Loktanella sp. M215: one gene and its partner. The protein of the gene in region 1 interacts with the protein of each later gene in a pairwise test. Links are inferred from orthologs where the notes say so. Each region holds a gene or a part of one and is shown on either strand. Other genes may lie near its edges. The genes, in order: tsaE and rlmB.

Region 1 (11,016 bases):
CGTCAGGATCGTCGGTGGCTTTCTCGGGGCTGATGACCGGCCACAGATCGACCCGCCCCGGCATATCGGCGTTGAAGGCGATGTGCTGCGACACGTCGCCCAGCCCCTCGGCCCGTTCCCGCACAAAGGTATTGTCCACGACCCGCAGCACCGCCAGCGAAGAGCGGAACGAATGCGCCAGCGTCCGGGTCTGCAGCGGATCGTCGATCTGGCGCAGGGCGTTATCGAAATAATCGCGCATCCGGTCGAACTCTGCCGGATCGGCGCCCTGGAACGAATAGATCGACTGCTTCTTGTCACCGACGACGAAAACCGTGCGCCGCGCATCCCGCGCGCCTTCGCCGCTGACGAACTCGCGGGTCAGGTGCTGCACGACGGCCCATTGCGCGGGCGAGGTATCCTGCGCTTCGTCCACCAGCAGATGGTCGATGCCCCCATCCAGGCGGAACAGCACCCAGGCCGCCACCGCCTTGTCCGTCAGCAACTGCCGGGCCTTGCCGATCAGGTCGTCGAAATCCAGCACGCCCAGCGCCGTCTTCTGCGCGTCGTAATCGCGCACGAAGACATGGGCAAAGCGGTGCAGTGCCACGCTGCGATCGAAGGCCATCAACGCCAGACGATCGCCGCGCAGGGCTGCGACCGTTTCCATCAGACCTGCCAGCGCATCGGTCAGGTCGGGGTGGGCGGTGCGGACGCCCTTCGTGGGGAAACTGTCAAATTTCGGCCCGAAGGGATCCTTGGCCGTCTCACCGAACAGAAAGACACTCTCCAGAATGGCCAGATCGCCAGCGCCGGGGGCAGTCAGATTCACGCCCGCCAGCTTGTCCGCCGCCTTGTTGTCGTTCACGCCGCCGGTCCGGCAGGCCAAGATCAGGTCACGGATGATCTCGGTCGTGTCGGCATCGAAAACCTCTGACAAAAGCGCGTCCATCGTGCGCCCCGGTGCAATATCGAGCGCCTCGCGTAGCGCCGCCACATCGACAGGCCGGGCAAAGTCATTGGCGCGCCCGGCCACTTCGCGCACCAGCTTGTCCAACTCTCCGCCACCGAAGTAACGCAACACGTCGGCCAGCAGCGCCGATTGTGACCCGGCGGCGATCCGGTCCAGCACCTCGGCGCGCATCAGCGCGGCCGACCGGTCCTCGATCTCGCGGAAATTGGGGCTGACCCCGGCCTCCAGCGGGAAGCGCCGCAGGATACCGGCGCAGAACGAATGGATCGTCTGGATTTTCAGCCCACCCGGCGTCTCGATCGCGCGGGCGAACAGGCGGCGTGCGGCGGACAGCTTTTCGGGGGCGATGACGCCCTCCACGCCCAGTTCGGCCAACTCCTGACGCAGCGACCCGTCGTCCTGCATCGCCCAGGCGCCCAGCCGCTTGAACAGGCGGTTCTGCATCTCGGCGGCGGCGGCCTTGGTGTAGGTCAGGCACAGCACGTTCTGCGGCGACACGCCTTCCAGCAGCAGGCGCGCCACGCGGTCGGTCAGCACGCGGGTCTTGCCGGACCCCGCGTTGGCGGACAGCCATGTCGACAGGGTCGGATCGGCGGCGGCGACCTGATTGCGGGTGGCGTCGTTGCGGATCATTCCAGCACCTCGCGGCGGGCCGGGTCGGCGTCGGTCCATTCGCCGTAGCGCGACAGGTGGTCGTAAAAGCTGTCGTAGGTCGTCGTCGCCGGTGCGCGGCGCGCGACATAGCCCCAGTCGGACTGCCGGGTCATCGTCAGAAAATCGGTCAGTTCAGACCAGACGCGGGCGGGCGGGTGATCCTCCAGCGGCGCAGGCACCGTCTTCATCGCCGCGTTGAACCCGATGAAGGCGGCCCCGGCGACAGGCTGTGTGCCGACCGCCTTGAACGCACCGCGTTCGACCATCGCCGCCTCCAGCAGCAACTGCTTGTCGAACCGCGCCTGCTGCTTGACTGTCGGTATCGCGCCGGTCTTGTAATCATAGATCAGCGTCTGCCCGTCCGGCGTTTCGTCCATCCGGTCGGCCTTGCAGGTCAGGCGCATGTCGGGGCCGGCCACGGTGATGTCGCCCCAGGCTTCCAGCGCCAGCATCTGTCCGGCTTCTTGGCGCAGCGCTTCATCCGCCAGAAAACCGGGGGCGAGGCTTTCCAGCTGCGTCATCCATTGCAGGCGCACCGTGGGCCAGGGGCAGTGCTCTGTCAGCACGGCATCGGCCACGGCCAGAAACTGCGCCACGGCGGCCGGGTCGCTGGCATCCGGGCGCTGGGCGATGAACCTTTCCAGGATTTCGTGAAACACCGTCCCCTTCATCGGGGCATCCGCATCCGCCGACACCGGATCAAGGGCGCGCAGCCGCAGCACCTTTTGCGCATAGATCGCGTAAGGATCACGGTAGAGCGTCTTGATCTGCGTGACGGAAATGTCGCGCGGGCGTGCCGCCTCGGGCGGGCAGGGGGCAGGCCGCGGCGCCCGCGCGACCTGTGCCGCCGGGGCAGAGATCGCAGCGGCGCGCGCGATCCAACCCGCCCCCCGCGCGCGCATCGCGTCCAGCGCCTCGGGTCCGTGCTGGTCCGGCAGGCCCTGCATCAGGTTGATCAGCCGGTTCACCCAGCGCGACGGCACGGTTTCCGCGTCGGCGCTGCGGCGGGACCGGGTGATCATCACGGCGGGCGCGCAGGCTGCCTGCTGATAGTCATGCGCGGACAGCCCGATCTGCCGTTCCGGCAGCAGCAGCCCGGCCTGCTGGCGCAGCGCGCGGTTCAGCCACGGATCGGGCTTTGGCGTGCCGGGCCAGACACCGTCGTTCAATCCGCCAAGGATCACCAGATCGGCGCCGCCCACCCGCGCCTCCAGCGTGCCCCAGATCAGGATGCGGGGATCGGTCGCTTCGGGACTGTTGATGCCGGGCGCGTCGGCCAGAAGCGCCGTGAACAGCGCCGCATAGTCGCGCAGGTCCATCTCGCCACCCGCATCCGCGTCGCGGGCCAGTGCATCGCAGACGCCCTTGGCCGCGCGACCGGGAGCCTGCAGAAACAACTCTCCGCTTGTGGTACCGGTCGGCCCGGCGGCCAGCGCCTCGGTCGCGGCAATGTGCCTGTCCAGATGTGCTGCGATGGGCAGCGTGCCATCGTGATCCAGCAGCGCCACGACACGCCCGACCCATGCAGCCCAAGCGGTCAGGTCATCGTCCGGCTTGTCGCGCTTGGCGACCCATGCGGTGACGGTTCCGGCGTCGATGAACGGTGGACCATGGCGGCGCAGGTTCAGCTCCAGCTCTCTGGTCCACAGCAGGTGCTGATTACGCTGCGCGCTGCCGGTGTGGGTCAGCGGGTGCTTCAGCATGACCAGCAGTGTCTCGGCCGTCACGGGTTGACCCATCGCGCGCACCACGTGGGTCAGCAACCGACCCGGCGCCGACAGGGCCAGCGGCAGGCCCGCGCTGTCGTCCGGCCGAATTTGCCAGCGGTCGAGGGCGGCTGCCACCTGCCGCGTCAACATCCGGTCAGGGCTGATCAGCGCGGCGGTCTGACCCGCAGCGGCGGCTTGCCGCAAACGCAGGGCAATGGTCTCTGCCTCGGCCCGCGGGCTGTCGGTCTCGACCAGATCTACACGGTCCGTCGCCGCGCGCAGATCGCCGAGCGTCGCACCCTCACTGCGCCACTGATCCGTGACGGGGGCAGGCCGCAAGGACAACGAGATCAACCGGTTGCGCGCCGGGGCAGGGGCGTTTGCCGTGGTCCAGGGCGCAACGTCGCGCGCCCGCAGATCAAGGGCGCGCATCAGGTGGGCAAACCGGTATTGCGGATGATCTTCTTGCGGCGGATCCGCCTCCATCCCGTCCCAGACCGCCTGCGGCATGTCATGGTCAAATCCCGGCAGCACCAAGGCCCCTTGCGGCAGCCGCGCCACGGCCTGCATCAGCAGACCCGTCGCGCCGCGCGATCCGGTGGACCCCGCAACGATCACCGGGCCGGTGGGTGGCTGCGTCTGCCAGCGGTCGATCAGGGCCGTCACGACCATGCGCTGCCGCGCGGCCACGTCGGGTGCATCGCGCCCCGCCTCGAAATAGGGTTGCAGAATGGTCAGGAACCGCAGCGATCGTTGCCAGTGGCCCGACTGGTCGCTGACGTCCAGCGCGGTCAGGCGCGCAGGGTCGACGCCCTCGCCGTGCATTTCGTCCATCAACGCGGCAAGGCTGTCCGACAGATCGTAAAGGGCGCTGCGGGGCGCCAGTTCCGGTGCCGCCTCCATCAGGCGATGGACGGCCCGCGACAGTTCCAGCCGCCGCCGCAGGGGCGACACCGGTGCCGCGAGGCCCGCCATCATACCCTCTAATGCTAACGCGGTCACTGGCTGGATACGCGGCAGCAAACGGGCCGGACCTTTGTCAAAGGCCGCCTGTATCTGCCGCATCATCCGGGGCGCGTTGACGAAGATCCGCACCCCCGTCAGGTCGTCGCTGCGTGCGGTCAGGCCCGCGACAAAAGACGCTGCAAAATCGGCCCCCGGCGGCAGGCCAAAGACGCGTGGGCTGGATGTGGGTTCAAACATCGGCGGTCTGCAGCATGGCTTCGGCAACGGGAATGCTGTCGGGCCGACCGACATCGCACCACTGGCCCGCATAGGTCACACCGTAAAGACCCTCGGTCTGTGCCATCATGGTCCACAGGATATTGAGCGAGAACACATCCGCATCGATCTCTCTCAATCGGCCCGTCCGGATGATCTGCGCGCCGGTATAGATCAGGTCCGGGGCCCGGGTCAGCCGTCCGTCGGGACCGATGCTGAAATCCCCGGGGCCGGTGTGACCCTTGACCTGCACGGGCGGGACCAGCAGCAGCAGCGCCTCCATCTCCGGTCGCCAGGCATCCGCCAGAACCGCCAGCGGATTGGGGCCTTTCCAGACCGCGTCGGTGTTCAGCGTCATCACCGGGTCGTGGCCCAGCAGCGGCAGGGCATGCCGCAGGCCGCCGCCGGTTTCCAGCACCGGATCCTCGACCGAAATCGCGACACCGCGTCCCGCCAGATGAAGCCGCACCATGTCGCCCAGATAAGCGACATTCGCGACGCGGCGGCTGACGCAACCCACCCGCGTCAGATCCAGCGCATGATCCAGCAACGTGCGGCCGCCCACCGTAATCAGCGGCTTTGGCCTGCTGTCGGTCAGCGGGGCCATCCGGGTGCCGCGTCCGGCGGCAAAAAGCATGACGGGAAACGGGGCGGTCATCGGCGGTCCTGTGGTGGTGGCAATGTCGTCATCACGACCTCGCGCAGATCGCGCAGGTCAGGATGTGCCAGATCGCGCAGCAAGGTGTCCCAGACAACAGGCAGATATGCCGCGTACCGCGATTTGCCGCGCTGCACCAGACGGGCAAAGACCCCGAGGATCCTCAGGTTGCGCTGGGCGCCCAGCGCGGCCAGTTGCGCCGACAGCGCGACCGGATCGGTCTGTGTCGCCGCTGCGAAACGCGCCGTCTGCCGGGTCACCTGCGCCTCTGCCACCGGCCTGCGGATATCGCGCAACAAAGAGGCGAGGTCGTAGCCGCGCGGTGCGATGAAAGCATCCTGAAAATCCAGCAGGCCGACCCGGTCGAGGCCTGCGCGCTCCGGTCGCCAGATCAGGTTTTCCGCATGGTAATCGCGCAAGGCGATCCGGTCCGCCTGCGGCGCCAGCCGCAACAGGGCGTCGTGCGTCGCCGCAACCAGCGGGCCGGGATCGCCGGGGTGATAGGTCTCTGCCACGATCGCGACCATGTCCGCGCCGACCTGCGGTACCATCCGCGTCAGCCCGTCCGGCGGCGGGGCGGCATCCAGTGCGATCAGCACATCGACGGCCGCGTCGTAAAGGTCATCCTCTGACCCGGAAGCTGCCGCCACGGCGATGGTATCGGGGCCCAGATCGTCAAGCAGCAGGAAACCGTCTGCCATGGCGTGGTGCAGGATGCGCGGGGCCGACAGGCCCTGCGCCAGCAGCCATTCGGCGATACGGACAAAGGGCGCCACCTGTTCGCCCAACGCGGGATCCGCGTCCATCAGGATGGCACGTTCGCCCGCTGGTCCTGTCAGGCGAACATAGCGGCGCGCCGAGGCATCGCCAGCCAGAGGTGCACCCGGCCAGGATTGCCAGCGCGTCCCGTTCAGAAACGCCCGACACTGCGCATCCCGGTCAGTCATGCAGATCGTCTAACCGGGATTGCCACGCGGCGGCACCTGTTAACGACAGGCTGTGATGATCGGCACTTGCCGCAAATGCGCAGACCAATGCATCCGCAGGCCGGTCGGCACCCAGCCGATCCGGCCATTCGATCAGGCAGATGGCGGTCGCAAAGGCATCGTCGAGGCCAAGTTCCAGCACATCCTGACTGTCCAGCAGCCGATACAGATCGCAGTGCCAGATCTCGACATCATTGGCGTGATAGGTCTGCACCAGCGTAAAGGTCGGCGAAGGCACGTCCTCCTCGGGCTGGCCCAGCCGGGCGCGGATCAGGGCGCGCGCAAAGGTTGTCTTGCCGGCACCGATCGGACCCTCCAGCAACAGCGTGTCGCCAGCCCGCAACCGTGGCGCGATCTGCCTAGCCACAGCGGTGGTGGCGGCCTCGTCAGCCAGATGGATGCAAGCAAATCGCAGGGACATGCGGGCAGACTAGAAGAAGCATTTCGCGCTGCAAGGCAAATCAGCCGGTGGCCAGGCGGTCCTCGCTCGACGTCAGTCGGGGCCGCTGCGGCGCTCTCAACCGCTCTGTACTGGCTGAAAAACGGATCATTGTCATGCCGCCGCTGATGGCCGTAATCTCGCAATCCATCCGGCGCCCGGAGTGCAGAACCAACTGGTCGCGCACGATCGGCCGATCCTGACGCAGGCGACCGAAATCCTCGACCTCGCGCCACAGGGCCGTCGGCGCCGCCTGAGATTTCCACATCCGCAAGGCCGACCGCAAATCGTGGGTCTGGATTTGCGGATCACTTTCCGTCTGCCACATGCGGTCATAGGCGGCGTTCGTCATGGTCAGCGTGTTGCTGGACGAGAAAACGGCGATCGCATCCGGCAGGGCGTCCAGCACCGCCTGCCCAGTTTCGATCTCGGACCGGAAACGGCGGGTCAGCGACACCTCTGCGCTGATGTCCTCGAACAGAAAGGCCAGTGCGCCATCGGGATGCGGGCGTCCGGTGACGCGAAAGGTCTGCCCGTCCGGCATGTCCCAGCGTTCGGAATAGGTGCCGTTCTGGGCCGCAGCCTCCAGCGCTGAAAACTGTTCGCGCCATGTGATGTAGTTCTTGGGTTCGGGCAGCCTGCGCATTTCGCGCAGGCGGTCCAGCACGCGGTCGAGGCTGGGCCGCTGCGACATGAAGGCGAAGGGCAGGCCGGTCATGTCCAGCAAGGCGGGATTGAACATCGCCAGCTGCCGCTTCTTGTTGAAGATCGCAAGGCCGGTCGACAGATGTGCGAACGTCTTGGCAAGGGTCTGCTGAAAATCGTGCTGCGCGCGTTCGGCCCTGACCGTGGAATTCGCATCGATCGCGAAATAGATGACGGACCCGTCCTGCGGCACTGCGGTCACCTCGAACCAGTGCTCTGCCTTTTCGCCAGGTAGTTGCAGGGCGTGGCGTCCTTCAAACGTGCGCGGATCGGTGGGCAAGGGGGGGTGGATATCCGCAAACAGCCGCTCGCCCGGCCAGATCTGCCCGCGGCGCTCTCCGTCGGGCATCATGCGGTCTGCGTAGGACAGATAGGCCGCATTGGCCCAGATCAGATGGCCCTGAGGATCCTCGCGCCAGATCAGTTGCGGCGTGTCACGCACGATCAGCCGCATCAGGTTCAACTCTTCCAGCATCGATGCCCGTTCCAGATCGCCGCAGGTCTGGGCCGCGGACCGGCTGTCGCCGTCCGCGACAAGACTGATCCGCGTCAGGCCATCGTCACGCGTCAGAATGACCTTCAGACTGGGATCGACCACCGATTGCAGGCTGATCCGGTCACCGGTCCGCAGATCATCCAGACTGTTGCGCAGATCGGGAAACTGGCGGTGCAGCACGTGAACAAGGGCGTCGCGCTCGCTTCTGTCCTTGGCCGCTTCGGCGATCAGGGCGGCGCCGCTGGCGGACGCATCGACCAGACTGTCGTCCTGAAACAGGAACACGGGTGTCGCAAGTTCCGGCAGCCCCGCGTTTTCGCGGCGACGCGGTATGCGGATGACTGACAGGAACGTCTGCGCCGCACAGGCCAGTCCAGTGGCAACGAGGCCCCCGGCTGCAGCAAATCTCACCATTTCCAGCGTTAACATTACCATGATTCTCCTGCCTGTCCTGCGTTGACAATCAAGAGTTGAAGTTAACACCAGTTTAACAATCCTGAATCATTCCAAAATTGGTTGGTTTTTTCCCAATGGGGGATAGGTGCCCGCAGCGCTGCGTACCAGCTGCTTCATCGGCCAGGTCACGGTCACGATGGCCCCCTCCACGATCCCGTCGGCACGGGCCCCCCTGCGTGGCCCGTTTGCAAAGGACAGCTGCGCGCCGGATCGCTCCAGCAGCGTCTTGGCGATGAACAGGCCCAAACCCATCCCCTCGTACCCCGGCCGTCGCAGACCATCGAGCGATCCGCGGCGGCGCCGCACGAACGGATCGCCGATACGCCCGATCACCGATTGCGGGAACCCGTGGCCATCGTCCGCGATCCGCACGAAGACCTGCGTATCGGTCCAGTTCACGTCGATCTCGACCCGCGTTTCGGAAAAATCGACGGCATTCTGGATCAGGTTGCGCAATCCGTGAATGATTTCCGGGCGCCGCGAAATCACCGGCTGCGCGCGACTGCAGCCCGGTTCCGGCGCGATGTCGAACGCCACCTCGCGGCCGCGTTGCACGTGCGGCTCTGCGGATTCGCGCACGACGGTTTCCAGCGGGGCCGTGCGCAGATGCAGATCGTCCTTTCCCGCGCGACCCATGGAATGAAGGATATCGCGACACCGGTCGGCCTGTGTGCGGATCAGCAGGGCATCCTCGCGCAGCTCTGGCTGGTCGGCCAGATCCTCCAGTAACTCGTTGCTGACCAGCTTGATCGTCGCCAGCGGCGTGCCAAGTTCGTGCGCCGCAGCGGCGACGACACCGCCAAGGTCGGTCAGTTTCTGCTCTCGGGCCAGGGCCAGCTGCGTCGCCAGCAAGGCGTCGCCCATCGCGTTCATCTCGGTCGTGACCTGACGGGCGTAGATGCCGAGAAAGACCACCCCGATCACAAGCGAGACCCAGAACCCGAAATGAAACAGCGGCGGCAGCAGCAGCAGCGTGCCATCTGCCATCTGTAGCGGCACCGCCACGGTTCCAATGACCGAGATCATCGCGATCGCAAGCAGCCCCAGTGCGATGAAGCTCATCAGGTGCAGAACGGTGGCTGCAATCGTCACGGGCGCGAGGATCAGCAGGGCAAAGGGATTGTTCAGCCCGCCCGTCAGATACAGCAGCAACGTCAGCTGCACGATGTCGAAGGCCATCATGGCACTCGCCTCACGCTCCGACAGCCGCTTGTTTTCCGGATAGACGAAGCTGCTGACCAGATTGGCGAGGATGGCGGCCCCGATGGTGATCGCCGGTGGCCCCGCGTCCATGCGCAGGTCGTAAAGCCGCGTCGCGACAAGGATCGCCACGATCTGACCGCCGATGGCGAACCAGCGCAGGATCAGCAGGGTGCGCAGCCGAACCCAGTTGCTGCGTTCCCGGTCCTGCAGGGCGTCAAGGTCATCCGGCGTCATGGTGTGGTGTCCTGGCATCAAGGGGATGTGCGCGCGTGCCCCATTGTTACGGACGCCGCGATGCGCGATCAATGCGGCGCTTTAAAAAGGATAAGATCGATGACCCGCCTGATTGCACTGCTCGCCGGCCTTGCGACGGTTGCCGTTGTCGGCGTGACCTATCTTGTGACGCTGGGTCGTGGCGATGTCGCGCAATGCTTCAACGGGGCCGTTGCGGGTGGCGCCATCGGCGGGCCGTTCACGCTGGTCAACGTTGCCGGTCAGACGGTGACCGATGCCGATGTCATCACCGAACCCACGCTGGTTTATTTCGGCTACAGCTTCTGCCCCGACGTCTGCCCGATCGACAACGCGCGCAACGCCGCCGCCGTGGATATCCTCGCGGACGAGGGATATAGTGCCACGCCGATCTTCATCACCATCGACCCCGCCCGCGACACGCCAGAGGTGATGCAGGACTACGTCAAGAACTTCTCTGACAAGATGATCGGGCTGACCGGCAGTGCCGCGCAGATCAAGCAGGCGGCCGCGGCGTATCGCGTCGTCTATGGGCGCGGCGACGACGATCCTGACTATTATCTGATGAACCATTCGGTCTTCACCTACCTGATGATGCCCGGCACAGGCTTCGCCACGTTCTTCCGCCGCGAGGATACGCCGCAACAGGTGGCGGACCAGGTCGCCTGCGCGATCGACGCCAGTTGACGCCGCGCCGGTAAACCCTAATTCAGATCAAATACCTGAAGGACAATTCAATGGATCAAGAGTCCCTCGACCTCGGCCCGGACAAGACGCTGCTACTGGTCGATGATGACGAGGCTTTCGTCAAGCGGCTGGCCAAGGCCATGGAAAAACGCGGATTCGACGTGGAAACCGCGGAATCCGTCGCGGCAGGCCGGGCGATCGCCACCGCGCGGCCCCCGGCCTACGCCGTGGTCGATCTGCGGCTGGAAGACGGCAACGGTCTGGACGTCGTCGAACTGCTGCGCGAACGGCGCCCGGATGCGCGGATCGTCGTGCTGACCGGTTACGGCGCCATTGCAACGGCCGTCGCGGCCGTCAAGATCGGTGCGACCGATTATCTGGCCAAGCCCGCCGACGCCACCGACGTCACCAACGCCCTTCTCGCCCGCAAGGACGAACTGCCGCCGCCCCCCGACAACCCGATGAGCGCGGACCGCGTGCGGTGGGAACATATCCAGCGCGTCTACGAGCTGTGCGAGCGCAACGTCAGTGAAACGGCGCGGCGTCTGAACATGCACCGGCGGACCCTGCAGCGCATTCTGGCCAAGCGCAGCCCGAA
Region 2 (10,936 bases), 1.1 Mb from region 1 along the record:
CTGTCAGCCATGCTGCCGCCTCCTCAGACCGTCGTGAAGGCGCGCGTGTTCGGATCGTAGCATTCCAGCGTACCCTCGCCGATGTGGTTCCACAGCCCGTGCAGCGACAGCATCCCGTCGTCCACCGCCTGCTTGACGAAGGGAAAGGTCATCAGGTTTTCGAGGCTGATCAATACGGCCTCCTTTTCCAGCGACCGCAGACGGCTCTTGTCGTCGCCGCTCGCCAGCCGCTCGTAACCGGGCCGCAGGATGTCCATCCAGCGCCCGACAAAGCTGGTCTTCTCTTCTAACTCCGGCGCCTTGCCCTCGCACATGTCGAAACAGCCCTGCACGCCGCCGCAGCTGGAATGTCCCAGCACCACGATATGCGCCACCTTCAGCGCCGTGACCGCATATTCCACCGTCGCCGAGGTGCCGTGCTGCTGCCCGTCCGCCGCGAACGGCGGCACCAGATTGGCGATGTTGCGGTGGATAAAGAATTCGCCCTGATCCGCGCCAAAGATCGAGGTCACATGCACCCGGCTGTCGCAGCACGAGATGATCATCGCGCGCGGATGCTGACCATCCTCGGCCAGCCGCATGTACCAGCTGCGGTTCTCGGCATAGGTGGTGGCCTTCCAGCCGTGATAGCGCTTGACCAGATACTCGGGCAGCGGTTTGGCGAATTGCATCGGGCGCACTCCTTCGGCATTTGTCACAGGATTAAGGTGTATTTGACGGGATTTCGAGGGATTTCGTGGATTGGCGTCAACCAAATGGTGACCACACCCGCCTAGAAGAAATCACCGACAACATCCTTACCAAAGGCCCGATCCCATGAGCATCGTTACCGTTCTTGAATGCACCCGCAACCCTGCGATGGACCCCGGCCCCCTCAGCGAGATCTACAAGGATCTGGGCGACAAGGCCGCCGAGGAAACGATCTGCCGCGCGCTGGAGGATCTGGCGATCCGCCTGAACCGCCTGCAGGACGTGCGTGCCATCGCGGGCTTCGACGAACTGGCGCGCCAGTCCGGCCGCATGGCGGCCGTCGCGCAGGGCATCGGCCTGACAGAGGTCGCCATCGCCGCCCGCCACGTCGGCACCTGTGCGCGCCAGCGCAACGGCATCGCACTCGAAGCGACGCTCTCGCGCCTCGAACGGGGCTTCGATCTGGCGATTTCCCAGATCTGGGACTTCCGCGACTTCTGATCCGGCCTTGCCGTCACCGGCCATACCGCTACGCTGTGGGGGAGCTAGAATGGAACCCCCGATGACCGACCGTACGCCTGCCACCTTCGCCGCCCCCGACACCGCGGCCATCCCCCTTCACATCATCGACGCCGACGCCACCGACGCGATCCCGGCGGCCGCGCGCATGTGGGCGCAGACCAGCGGCTTTACCGGGGCTGCCGGCGCGACGCTGCTGATCCCCGATGCGGACGGCGGCATCGCCATGGCGCTGGTGGGGCAGGGCAGTGCCGCCAGCCGCCGCCGCACCCGCTTCGTCACCGCATCCGCCGCGCGCAAGCTGCCCGCCGGCACCTATGCCATCGCCTCCGGCCTGACCGACGCCGCGCTGGAGGAGGCAGCACTGGGCTGGCTGCTCGAATCCTACAGCTTCGACCGCTACACCAAGCCGAAACCCGGCGCCGCACGCCTCATCGCCCCCGACGGCATCGACGCCCCCCGGCTGGAAGCGATCGCCGCCGGAGAGGCCCTGACCCGCGACCTGATCAACACGCCCACCAGCGACATGAGCCCCGCGGACCTCGAAGATGCGGCCCGCAGCCTCGCCCGCCGCCATGACGCCCAGATCAGCGTCATCACCGGCGACGACCTGCTGTCGTCCAATTTTCCGATGATCCACGCGGTCGGCCGCGCCAGCGCCACGCCGCCCCGCCTGATCGATATGTCATGGGGCGACACCGGTCCGCACCTGACGCTGGTCGGCAAGGGCGTCTGCTTCGACACCGGCGGTCTGAACATCAAACCCGGCAGCTCCATGGGCCTGATGAAAAAGGACATGGGCGGTGCCGCGACCGTTCTGGGCCTTGCGCACATGATCATGGCGCTGGGGCTGCCGATCCGCCTGCGCGTCCTGATCCCTGCGGTCGAAAACTCCATCTCTGCCAATGCCTTCCGCCCGCAGGACATCCTGACTTCTCGCAAAGGGCTGACGGTCGAGGTCAACAATACCGACGCCGAAGGCCGCCTCGTGCTGGCCGACGCGCTGGCGCTCGCCTGCGAATCCCACACCGACCTCGTGATCTCCATGGCGACCCTGACCGGGGCCGCCCGCGTCGCCGTCGGCCCGGACCTCGCACCCTTCTTCACCGACAACGAAGACACCGCGACGGCCCTGACCCGCGCTGCCGCAACGGTCGCCGACCCGGTCTGGCGTCTGCCCTTTTACGACCCCTACGAGGACATGATCGAACCCGGTATCGCCGACCTCGACAACGCGCCATCGGGTGGTTTCGCAGGGTCGATCACGGCGGCCCTGTTCCTGCGCCGCTTCACCGACAAACCCTACATCCACTTCGACATCTACGGCTGGAACCCCAGCGCAAAACCCGCCCGCCCCAAGGGCGGCGTCGGCATGGGCGCTCGCGCGATCCTCGCCGCACTGCCCGACCTGCTGAAGCTGTGACCGCCGCCACGACAAAAGACCGCCGCCTCTGGCCCGCCAATGCCCGCGTCGCCCACCGGACCCTCGCGGGGCAGGTGGACGGCCTCACGCTGGTCGACGGCACCCCCGCGACCCTGACGCATCCCGTCACCGACCTGATGACCGCCCCCGACGGGCGCCGCGACCGCCAGCTTCTGCTGGGCGCGGACGTCAGCGTGCTGGAGGATCGCGACGGCTGGTCCTTCGTGCACGGCCACGACGGCTACGTGGGCTACGTGCCCTCGGACCGGCTGACCGCGGACGTGGTGCCCACCCACCGCGTCGGCACCTTCGCCACCCACGCCTATGCGGACGACGACCTGAAATCCCCAGACGTCCTGCAACTGCCCTTCGGTGCGCGGGTCCGCGTGCTGGACGAACGGCGTCATTTCTTCGAAACACCGCAGGGCTTCATCCCGAAAAAGCACCTCCGCCCCCTCGACCGTCCCTTCACCAGCCCCGCGACGATCGCACAGCTGCACTTCGGCGTGCCCTATCTCTGGGGCGGCAACTCGACCCGCGGCCTCGACTGCTCCGGCCTGGTCGCCGCCGCGCTGCACGCCTGCGACATCCCCTGTCCCGGCGACGCCGACCTGCAAGAGGCGGCCCTGGGCGAAGCCCTCGCCCCCGACGCCGATCTGCAACGCGGCGACCTGATCTTCTGGCCCGGCCACGTCGGCATGATGGTGGACGCCGCCACGATGATCCACGCCAACGGCAACGCCATGGCCGTCACCTACGAACCCCTCGCCAACGCGATCCTGCGCATCCGCACCGTGGAAAACAGCGAAGTCACCTCCCGCCGCCGCGTAGAAGGTTTGTCAATCTGAGTTAAGATACTGTTAAAGATTACATAATATGTATCGCATGCGAAACATTTTGGTTCTGTAATGTAATCCTCTGTCGCCCGGTGTCAGTCCACCGGCCGGATCAGCTTCCGCTCCAGCACGCGCAGCACCGCGGCAAGGTCATTGCCCCGCTTCAAAATCTGCCCGTCCATGCTGACGACCGCATATTGCCCCTGCTTCATCCGCAGCTTGGGCCGCTTTTCGATCCGGTACAGCGGGTTCTCGGCCGTCCTGCGGAACACGCTGAACACCGCCAGATCGCGCAGCGCTGAAATCCCGTAATCGCGCCACTCGCCCGCCGCGACCATCCGCCCATAAAGCGTCAGGATCGGCCCCAGTTCGGTGCGATGGAACGACACGCGGTCATCGGACGTGGCAACAAAAGGCGGAGGCGTTTGAATCGTCATGCCTCAGAGTTGCGCACTGCCCGCGCCAAATCAAGACGCCGCCCCGATTTCGCCACGAAACGATCCAGCACAGGCCGCAAAGCGCCCATCTTTGCGTCACGCGGGCGGACTAAACCAGTTGTATTGCAAGGCAAGCCGGCGTCGCGCGTGAAAGCCCCCACCCAGTGCGTGACGTCGGTGCCTTGCATGTCTCTCTCTCCCCTCTACCGACCCCGCAAGGTCAGCCACAGGTGATCTGCGTGATCCTGTTGTCCGGCCCGATGATGAAGTTGATCCGGTCCGGCTGAAAATCCTGTGCAGCGATGCTTTCCGGCCGCAGCACCTGCACCGGACCCATGATCAGCACCTTCTCCAGCACCGTGGCATCCTTGCCCAGCAGGCTGATCTGCCGCCGCGCCCCGCAGGAATTCTCGACCCCCGCACCGGACGGCACGGCACTCACGTCGACCGCCTGCGGCGCGCGGCCCGCATCGCTGCGCACGACGGGACCACTGGCGCAGGCCGAAGCCAGCAGCAGGGGGGCAAGTGCGATCAGCCGCATGTGATCGCCACGATCCGTCCGGCACGGTCCACTTCGACGTTCAGCCGGGTTGGCACGAACTCTTGCGTCACCATCTCGCCGGGATTGATCAGTCGCATCTCGGTGTTTGCGGGGAACCGTGCGGTGCCCATCGACTGGCCGACATCACCCGCATAGGCCGAGGCGTTGCAGGCATCGCCACCGCCACGTTGCGGCGTGGACGCGCCGTCCACGTTCGGGGACGCACAGGCTGCAAGCAGCGGCAGGATAAACAGGGATATATATTGTTTCATGGCGTCATCTTGCCGCGACCGGGCAGGGGTTTGCAAGCACCGGGCTTGCGGTCCGGCGTATTTTCCCCGACCTTGGCGCCGAAATTCTGACAAGAGGTGAATCCATGCGAACCCGTGCAGCCGTGGCCCTGAAGGCCGGACATCCGCTCGAAGTGATGGAGGTGAACCTGGAGGGGCCGAAGGCCGGCGAGGTGCTGGTCGAGATCAAGGCGACCGGCCTGTGCCACACCGACGCCTTCACCCTGTCCGGCGATGATCCCGAAGGTGCCTTCCCCGCGATCCTGGGCCACGAAGGCGCCGGCGTCGTGCTGGAGGTGGGCGAGGGGGTGACCAGCCTCAAGCCCGGCGATCACGTGATCCCGCTTTATACGCCCGAGTGCCGCGAGTGCGAGTATTGCCTGAACCCCAAGACGAACCTCTGCCAGAAGATCCGCACGACCCAAGGGGCGGGCGTGATGCCGGACGGGACCAGCCGGTTCAGCATGCTCGATGGCACGCCGATCCTGCATTACATGGGCTGTTCGACCTTCGCCAACCACACGGTCCTGCCCGAAATCAGCCTGGCCAAGATCCGCGACGACGCGCCCTTCGACAAGGTCTGCTACATCGGCTGCGGTGTGACGACGGGCATCGGTGCGGTGATCAACACGGCCAAGGTGGAATACGGGTCGCGCGCCATCGTCTTCGGTCTGGGCGGCATCGGTCTGAACGTGATCCAGGGCCTGCGGATGGCGGGGGCGTCGCAGATCGTCGGCGTCGACATCAACCCCGACAAGGTTGCGATGGGCAAACGCTTCGGCATGACCGATTTCGTGAACCCCAAAGAGGTCAAGGGCGACCTCGTCGGCCACCTGGTCGAGCTGACGGGCGGCGGCGCGGATTATACATTCGACGCCACGGGCAACGTGCAGGTCATGCGCACGGCGCTCGAATCGGCGCACAAGGGCTGGGGCGAGAGCATCATCATCGGCGTGGCCCCCGCGGGCGCCGAGATCAGCACCCGGCCGTTCCAGCTGGTGACCGGGCGCAGCTGGCGCGGCACGGCCTTCGGCGGTGCGCGCGGCCGGACGGACGTGCCCAAGATCGTGGACTGGTACATGCAGGGCAAGATCGAGATCGACCCGATGATCACCCACACGATGCCGCTCGACGACATCAACAAGGGCTTTGATCTGATGCACAGCGGCGAAAGCATCCGCGGCGTCGTCATCTACTGAGCCGACGACAGCGTTGCGACATGAGAGGCCCGGTCCCTGCGACCGGGCCTTTTTGGCGCGCGGCGCCCGCAAAAAGGGCTCTTTGGTCTTTCGACGGACCGTCGGCCTTGGGGGCCAGCCCCCAATCCCCCGAAGTATTTTCAACCAGAAGAAGGGGGCCGCGACAGCGCAGGCTCTGCGCCGCAGTGATGCCTGAGACCGGCATGGTAAGAAGAGGAAAATTAGTGGTGGGCGACCCTGGAATCGAACCAGGCGTGCGTCTCCGCGAGAGAGTTACAGTCTCCTGCCACACCTTGCGGCCTGTCGCCCACTGAGAGGCGAAATAGCTGTGGGGGCGGGGGGCGTCAACCGCAAAAAGGCGGGCGCCAAACGCAAAACGCGGCAGATCTGGCGGTTGCTTCACAGGGGCATGGATATCCTGTAACGGGGGGCAACAGTCAGGGGATGTCAGATGCAAAAGCCGAAGTGGGTGATCGAAAAGGAACAGGCCAAACGGATGGCCGCGTCGGAGACGATCTGGCTGTTCGGCCTGCATGCGGTGCGCGACGCGCTGCTGAACCCCAAGCGCGTGAAGCTGCGGCTGGTGGTGACGCGCAACGCACTGGACAAGCTGGAGGACGCGGTCGCGGGGTCCGGGTTGGAGCCAGAGATCAGCGATCCGCGCAAGTTCGCAGCACCCATCGACCCGGGGTCGGTGCACCAAGGGGCCGCGCTGGAGGTGAAGCCGCTGGACTGGGGCAGCCTTGAGGACATCGCACTGGGTGATGGGCCGACGCCTGCGCGCATCGTGCTGCTGGACCGGGTGACCGACCCGCACAACGTGGGCGCGATCCTGCGGTCGGCCGAGGTCTTTGGCGCGCGGGCCGTGGTGGCCGTGCAGCGGCATGCGGCGCCCGAGACTGGCGCACTGGCCAAGACGGCGTCCGGCGCGCTGGAGCGGCAGCCTTATCTGCGGGTGCGCAATCTGGCGGATGCGATGACGCAGTTGCAGGGTATGGGATACCTCGTGCTGGGCCTCGATGGCGAGGCCGAGATGACGATTGCGCAGGCGGTGGAGGGCAAGCGGGACCGTCCCGTGGCGCTGGTCATGGGCGCCGAGGGACCGGGCCTGCGCGAGAAGAGCCTGGCCACCTGCGACGCGCTGGTGCGGATCGGGGCTGCGGGCGGGTTCGGGTCGTTGAACGTGTCGAACGCGGCGGCGGTGGCGCTTTACGCGGCACGGGCCGAGTAGTCGGGTCTGGCCGGGCCACCGCGCGGCCTGTGGCCGCGACGCCCGCCCGCCCGACCTTGGACGCGCCCTTCACAGGGTTGCGAGGGGCACTGGTGGCGGGGCGCTGGTGGCCCCATCTGATAACACAGAGCAGGTTTGCGGAACCGGACCTGCCCGCAGACATATCCCTCGTTCCACACCTTTGCGCCCGGGCTTGACCCGGGCGTTTTTTCGTTTGAGGGTTGGGTCATGAGCGATGCCATACCCGACGCAGCATTGAAGGCGATCCTGAACCGGGTGAAGACCGTGGCCATTGTCGGTGTCTCGGCCAATCCGGTCCGGCCCAGCTATTTCGTGGCCCGCTATCTGCAGTTGAAGGGGTATCGGATCGTGCCGGTGAACCCCGGACTGGCGGGGCAGGATCTGCTGGGCGCGCGCGTGTATGCCACGCTGGCCGATGTCCCCATTGATGTCGACATGGTGGATGTGTTCCGCCGGTCGGATGCGGTGCCGGGGATCGTGGAGGAGGCGCTGGCGCGCTGGCCCGGGCTGGACGTGATCTGGTTGCAGCTGGGGGTGCGCCACGATGCGGCGGCTGCGGTGGCCCGCGCGCGGGGTGTCACGGTGGTGCAGGATCGCTGTCCGAAGATCGAGTATCAGCGGCTGTTCGGCGAGTTGCGGATGGGTGGGTTCAATACCGGGGTTATTTCGTCGCGGCTGACGTGACGGCGGGGCGCGGGGGGACGTGCGATCGGCCCTGCGGGCCGACTGGAGGCGCGGCCTCCAGACCTCCGAAGTATTTTTGACCAGAAGAAGTGGACCGGTCAGGGCTGGCGGGCGGCCTTTTCGGCGAGGCCGGATGTGCCTTGGCGGCGGGCGAGTTCGGCCATGACGTCGGACAGGGGGACGTCGCAGGCGGTGAGCATCACCAGCAGGTGGTAGAGGGTGTCGGCGGCCTCTGACGTGAGGGCGGCCTTGTCGCCGCGGACGGCCTCGATGATCGCCTCGATCGCTTCTTCGCCGAATTTTTCGGCGCATTTGGCGGGGCCTTTGGCCAGCAGTTTCGCTGTCCAGCTGGTGTCGGGGTCGGCGTCCTTGCGGGCGGCGATGGTGGCTGCGAGGTCGTCGAGGGTCATGCAAGCCTCATGGGGATGCCGGCGTCGGCCATGTGCTGCTTGGCCTGGGGAATCGTGAAGGTGCCGAAGTGAAAGATCGAGGCGGCGAGCACGGCGCTGGCGTGGCCTTGGGTCACGCCTTCGACCAGATGATCGAGGGTGCCGGCCCCGCCGGAGGCGATGACGGGCACGTCGACCGCGTCGGCCACGGCGCGGGTCAGGGGGATGTTGTAGCCGGTCTGCACGCCGTCGTTGTCCATTGCGGTGAGCAGGATCTCTCCCGCGCCCTTTTCCACCACCGTCCGGGCAAATTCCACGGCGTCGATGCCGGTGGCCCGCCGGCCGCCGTGGGTAAAGATCTCCCACCGGCCGGGGGCCACGGTCTTGGCGTCGATGGCGACGACAATACATTGCGAGCCGAAGCGCAGGGCGGCCTCTGTCACCACGTCGGGGTTGGCGACGGCGGCGGAATTGAAGCTGACCTTATCGGCGCCCGCGAGCAGCAGGGCGCGGACGTCGTGGTGGGTGCGCACGCCGCCGCCGATGGTCAGCGGCATGAAGCAGGCCTCTGCCGTACGCGTAGCGAGGTCGAACATCGTGCCGCGGTTTTCCTCGGTCGCCATGATGTCGAGAAAGCAAAGCTCGTCAGCACCCGCGGCATTGTAGGCGATGGCGGCGTCCACCGGGTCGCCCGCGTCACGCAGGCCGACGAAGTTGACGCCTTTGACCACGCGGCCGTTTGCGACGTCGAGGCAGGGGATGATGCGGGTCTTGAGCATGGCGGCCTTTTAGGCCGGATTGCGCGGCGAGGGAAGGGAACATCCGCGGGGCACCTTGGGTTGGGGCGCAAAAGAAGGAGTTTGCAAGATGTTCAAGACCACGATGATGGCGGCGATGCTGCTGGCGGGGCCTACCATGGCCGAGGTGCATATGAAACCGAGCCCCAAGACCGTCGACGAGACGATGACCGCATTGATGGCGGCTGTGACCGGGGCGGGGGCCACGGTCTTTGCCGTCGTCGATCACGAGGCGGGTGGGGCCGATGCGGGGTTCGAATTGCCAGAGGCGCAGCTGCTGATCTTTGGCAACCCGGCGCTGGGGTCGCAGGCGATTGCGGATGACACGACGGCCGGGCTGGTGCTGCCGCTGCGGGTCGAGGTGATGGCAGATGCCGCGGGCGCCACGCAGGTCGTCTGGGCCGACACCGCAACCTTGTTTGCGGGGTTGGACATCCCCGAAGATGCACCCTACCGCGCGCAGATCGACGCGGCGCTGGAGAAGTTGACCGACGCGGCGGTGGCCGACTAGGCCAAGGCGGCGAGGGCGGCGCGCAGGTCGAGTGCGCCGTCGTAGAGGGCGCGGCCCGAGATCGCGCCGGCGATGACACCGGTGTCGCGGAGCGCGGTAAGGTCGGCCAAGGAAGACACGCCGCCTGAGGCGATCACCGGAATCTCCACTGCCTGCGCAAGGTCGGCGGTGGCCGCGATGTTCGGCCCCTTCATCGCGCCGTCGCGCAGGATGTCGGTGTAGATGATCGCGGCGATGCCTGCGTCCTCGAAGGATTTTGCGAGGTCAGTGACCATGATGTCCGTCTCCTCGGCCCAGCCACGGGTGGCGACGCGGCCGTTGCGTGCATCGAGGCCGACGGCGACCTGACCGGGGAAGGCGCGGGCGGCCTGCCGCACGAGGGCCGGATCCTCGACCGCGACCGTGCCGAGAATCACGCGGGTGAGGCCCAGCGTCAGCCAGCGTTCGATCGTGGCCATGTCGCGGATGCCGCCGCCGAGTTGCGTGGGCACCTTGCAGCGTTTCAGGATCGCCTCGACCGGGGCGGCGTTGACGGGCGTGCCGGCAAAGGCGCCGTTCAGGTCGACGAGGTGCAGCCACTGGCAGCCCGCATCGACGAAGACCTGCGCCTGTGCGGCGGGGTCGTCGTTGAAGACCGTGGCCTGGTCCATTTCACCGTGGACGAGGCGCACGGCCTGACCGTCCTTCAGGTCGATTGCGGGGTAGAGGATCATGAGCAGGTCTCCGGCGGTTTTGCGGTCTTGTGCGCAATGCTTAAGGGAAAAGCAACCGACGTGGCGTCAGACTTGATCGCAAACGCAGGTGCGCCAAGGTGCACGCAGTTTCAAGGGGAGGAGACCCAATGATGACACGTCTGATCGCGGCCTTGCTGGCCGCAACCTTTGCCAGCGCCGCTACGGCACAGGACGCCGCCATCGGCACCTGGCAGACCGAGGTGGACGACGGCGCCTTTGCCCATGTCAGCATGACGCCCTGTGCCGGTGCGGTCTGCGGCACGATCGTCAATACCTACAAGGCGGATGGCACGCCCTATCAGTCGGAAAACATCGGCCGCCAGATCGTCATCGGCATGGCGCCCAAGGGCGACGGCACCTACGCGGGGCAGGTTTACCGTCCGTCGAACGGCAAGACCTACATCGGCAAGATGCAGGTCAGCGGCAATGCGCTGCGGCTGCAGGGCTGCGTGGCGGGCGGGTTGTTCTGCGCCAGCCAGGATTGGGCGCGCGTCAAGTGATTGAAACGCAAACGTCCCGCGCCTGAGGCGCGGGACGTTTGCGTGTGCGTCGAAAGTCGGGAACGCGCCGTCAGGCCTTGCGCAGGCCGGTCTGCACCAGCATGCCGCGGCGCTTGGCCTCGTAGTAGTAGCCC

The links.
Region 2: the proteins of tsaE (region 1) and rlmB interact in binary tests that used the Escherichia coli proteins (3 or more experiments, as listed by UniProt). The link is inferred for Loktanella sp. M215 from one-to-one orthologs.

The regions. Positions count from the first base shown.
Region 1 is NZ_WMEA01000001.1:983,866-994,881, reverse strand. What follows is about bases 4,868-7,692. They hold tsaE (tRNA (adenosine(37)-N6)-threonylcarbamoyltransferase complex ATPase subunit type 1 TsaE), read right to left. Parts: upstream 6,602-7,692; coding sequence 6,134-6,601; downstream 4,868-6,133. Other genes in these bases: GLR48_RS04780 (PAS-domain containing protein), read right to left, coding at 6,642-7,692; GLR48_RS04790 (aminoglycoside phosphotransferase family protein), read right to left, coding at 5,191-6,141; GLR48_RS04795 (nucleotidyltransferase family protein), read right to left, coding at 4,868-5,194. Outside these bases: double-strand break repair helicase AddA, read right to left, coding at 1-1,585; double-strand break repair protein AddB, read right to left, coding at 1,582-4,518; more of GLR48_RS04795, read right to left, coding at 4,511-4,867; more of GLR48_RS04780, read right to left, coding at 7,693-8,255; sensor histidine kinase RegB, read right to left, coding at 8,322-9,713; GLR48_RS04770 (SCO family protein), read left to right, coding at 9,813-10,418; GLR48_RS04765 (ActR/PrrA/RegA family redox response regulator transcription factor), read left to right, coding at 10,469-11,016. UniProt on the Escherichia coli protein: Required for the formation of a threonylcarbamoyl group on adenosine at position 37 (t(6)A37) in tRNAs that read codons beginning with adenine.
Region 2 is NZ_WMEA01000001.1:2,127,442-2,138,377, forward strand. The notes cover bases 5,532-8,276. They hold rlmB (23S rRNA (guanosine(2251)-2'-O)-methyltransferase RlmB), read left to right. Parts: upstream 5,532-6,386; coding sequence 6,387-7,166; downstream 7,167-8,276. Other genes in these bases: GLR48_RS10440 (S-(hydroxymethyl)glutathione dehydrogenase/class III alcohol dehydrogenase), read left to right, coding at 5,532-5,935; GLR48_RS10455 (CoA-binding protein), read left to right, coding at 7,395-7,871; GLR48_RS10460 (phosphoribosyl-ATP diphosphatase), read right to left, coding at 7,970-8,276. In the rest of the region: GLR48_RS10400 (DUF4287 domain-containing protein), read right to left, coding at 1-11; GLR48_RS10405 (carbonic anhydrase), read right to left, coding at 24-671; GLR48_RS10410 (hypothetical protein), read left to right, coding at 817-1,191; GLR48_RS10415 (leucyl aminopeptidase family protein), read left to right, coding at 1,253-2,632; GLR48_RS10420 (C40 family peptidase), read left to right, coding at 2,629-3,480; GLR48_RS10425 (DUF2794 domain-containing protein), read right to left, coding at 3,564-3,905; GLR48_RS10430 (I78 family peptidase inhibitor), read right to left, coding at 4,126-4,446; GLR48_RS10435 (I78 family peptidase inhibitor), read right to left, coding at 4,437-4,718; more of GLR48_RS10440, read left to right, coding at 4,823-5,531; more of GLR48_RS10460, read right to left, coding at 8,277-8,281; imidazole glycerol phosphate synthase subunit HisF, read right to left, coding at 8,278-9,039; GLR48_RS10470 (DUF302 domain-containing protein), read left to right, coding at 9,128-9,568; hisA (1-(5-phosphoribosyl)-5-[(5-phosphoribosylamino)methylideneamino]imidazole-4-carboxamide isomerase), read right to left, coding at 9,565-10,281; GLR48_RS10480 (DUF2147 domain-containing protein), read left to right, coding at 10,410-10,802; GLR48_RS10485 (transglycosylase SLT domain-containing protein), read right to left, coding at 10,873-10,936. UniProt on the Escherichia coli protein: Specifically methylates the ribose of guanosine 2251 in 23S rRNA.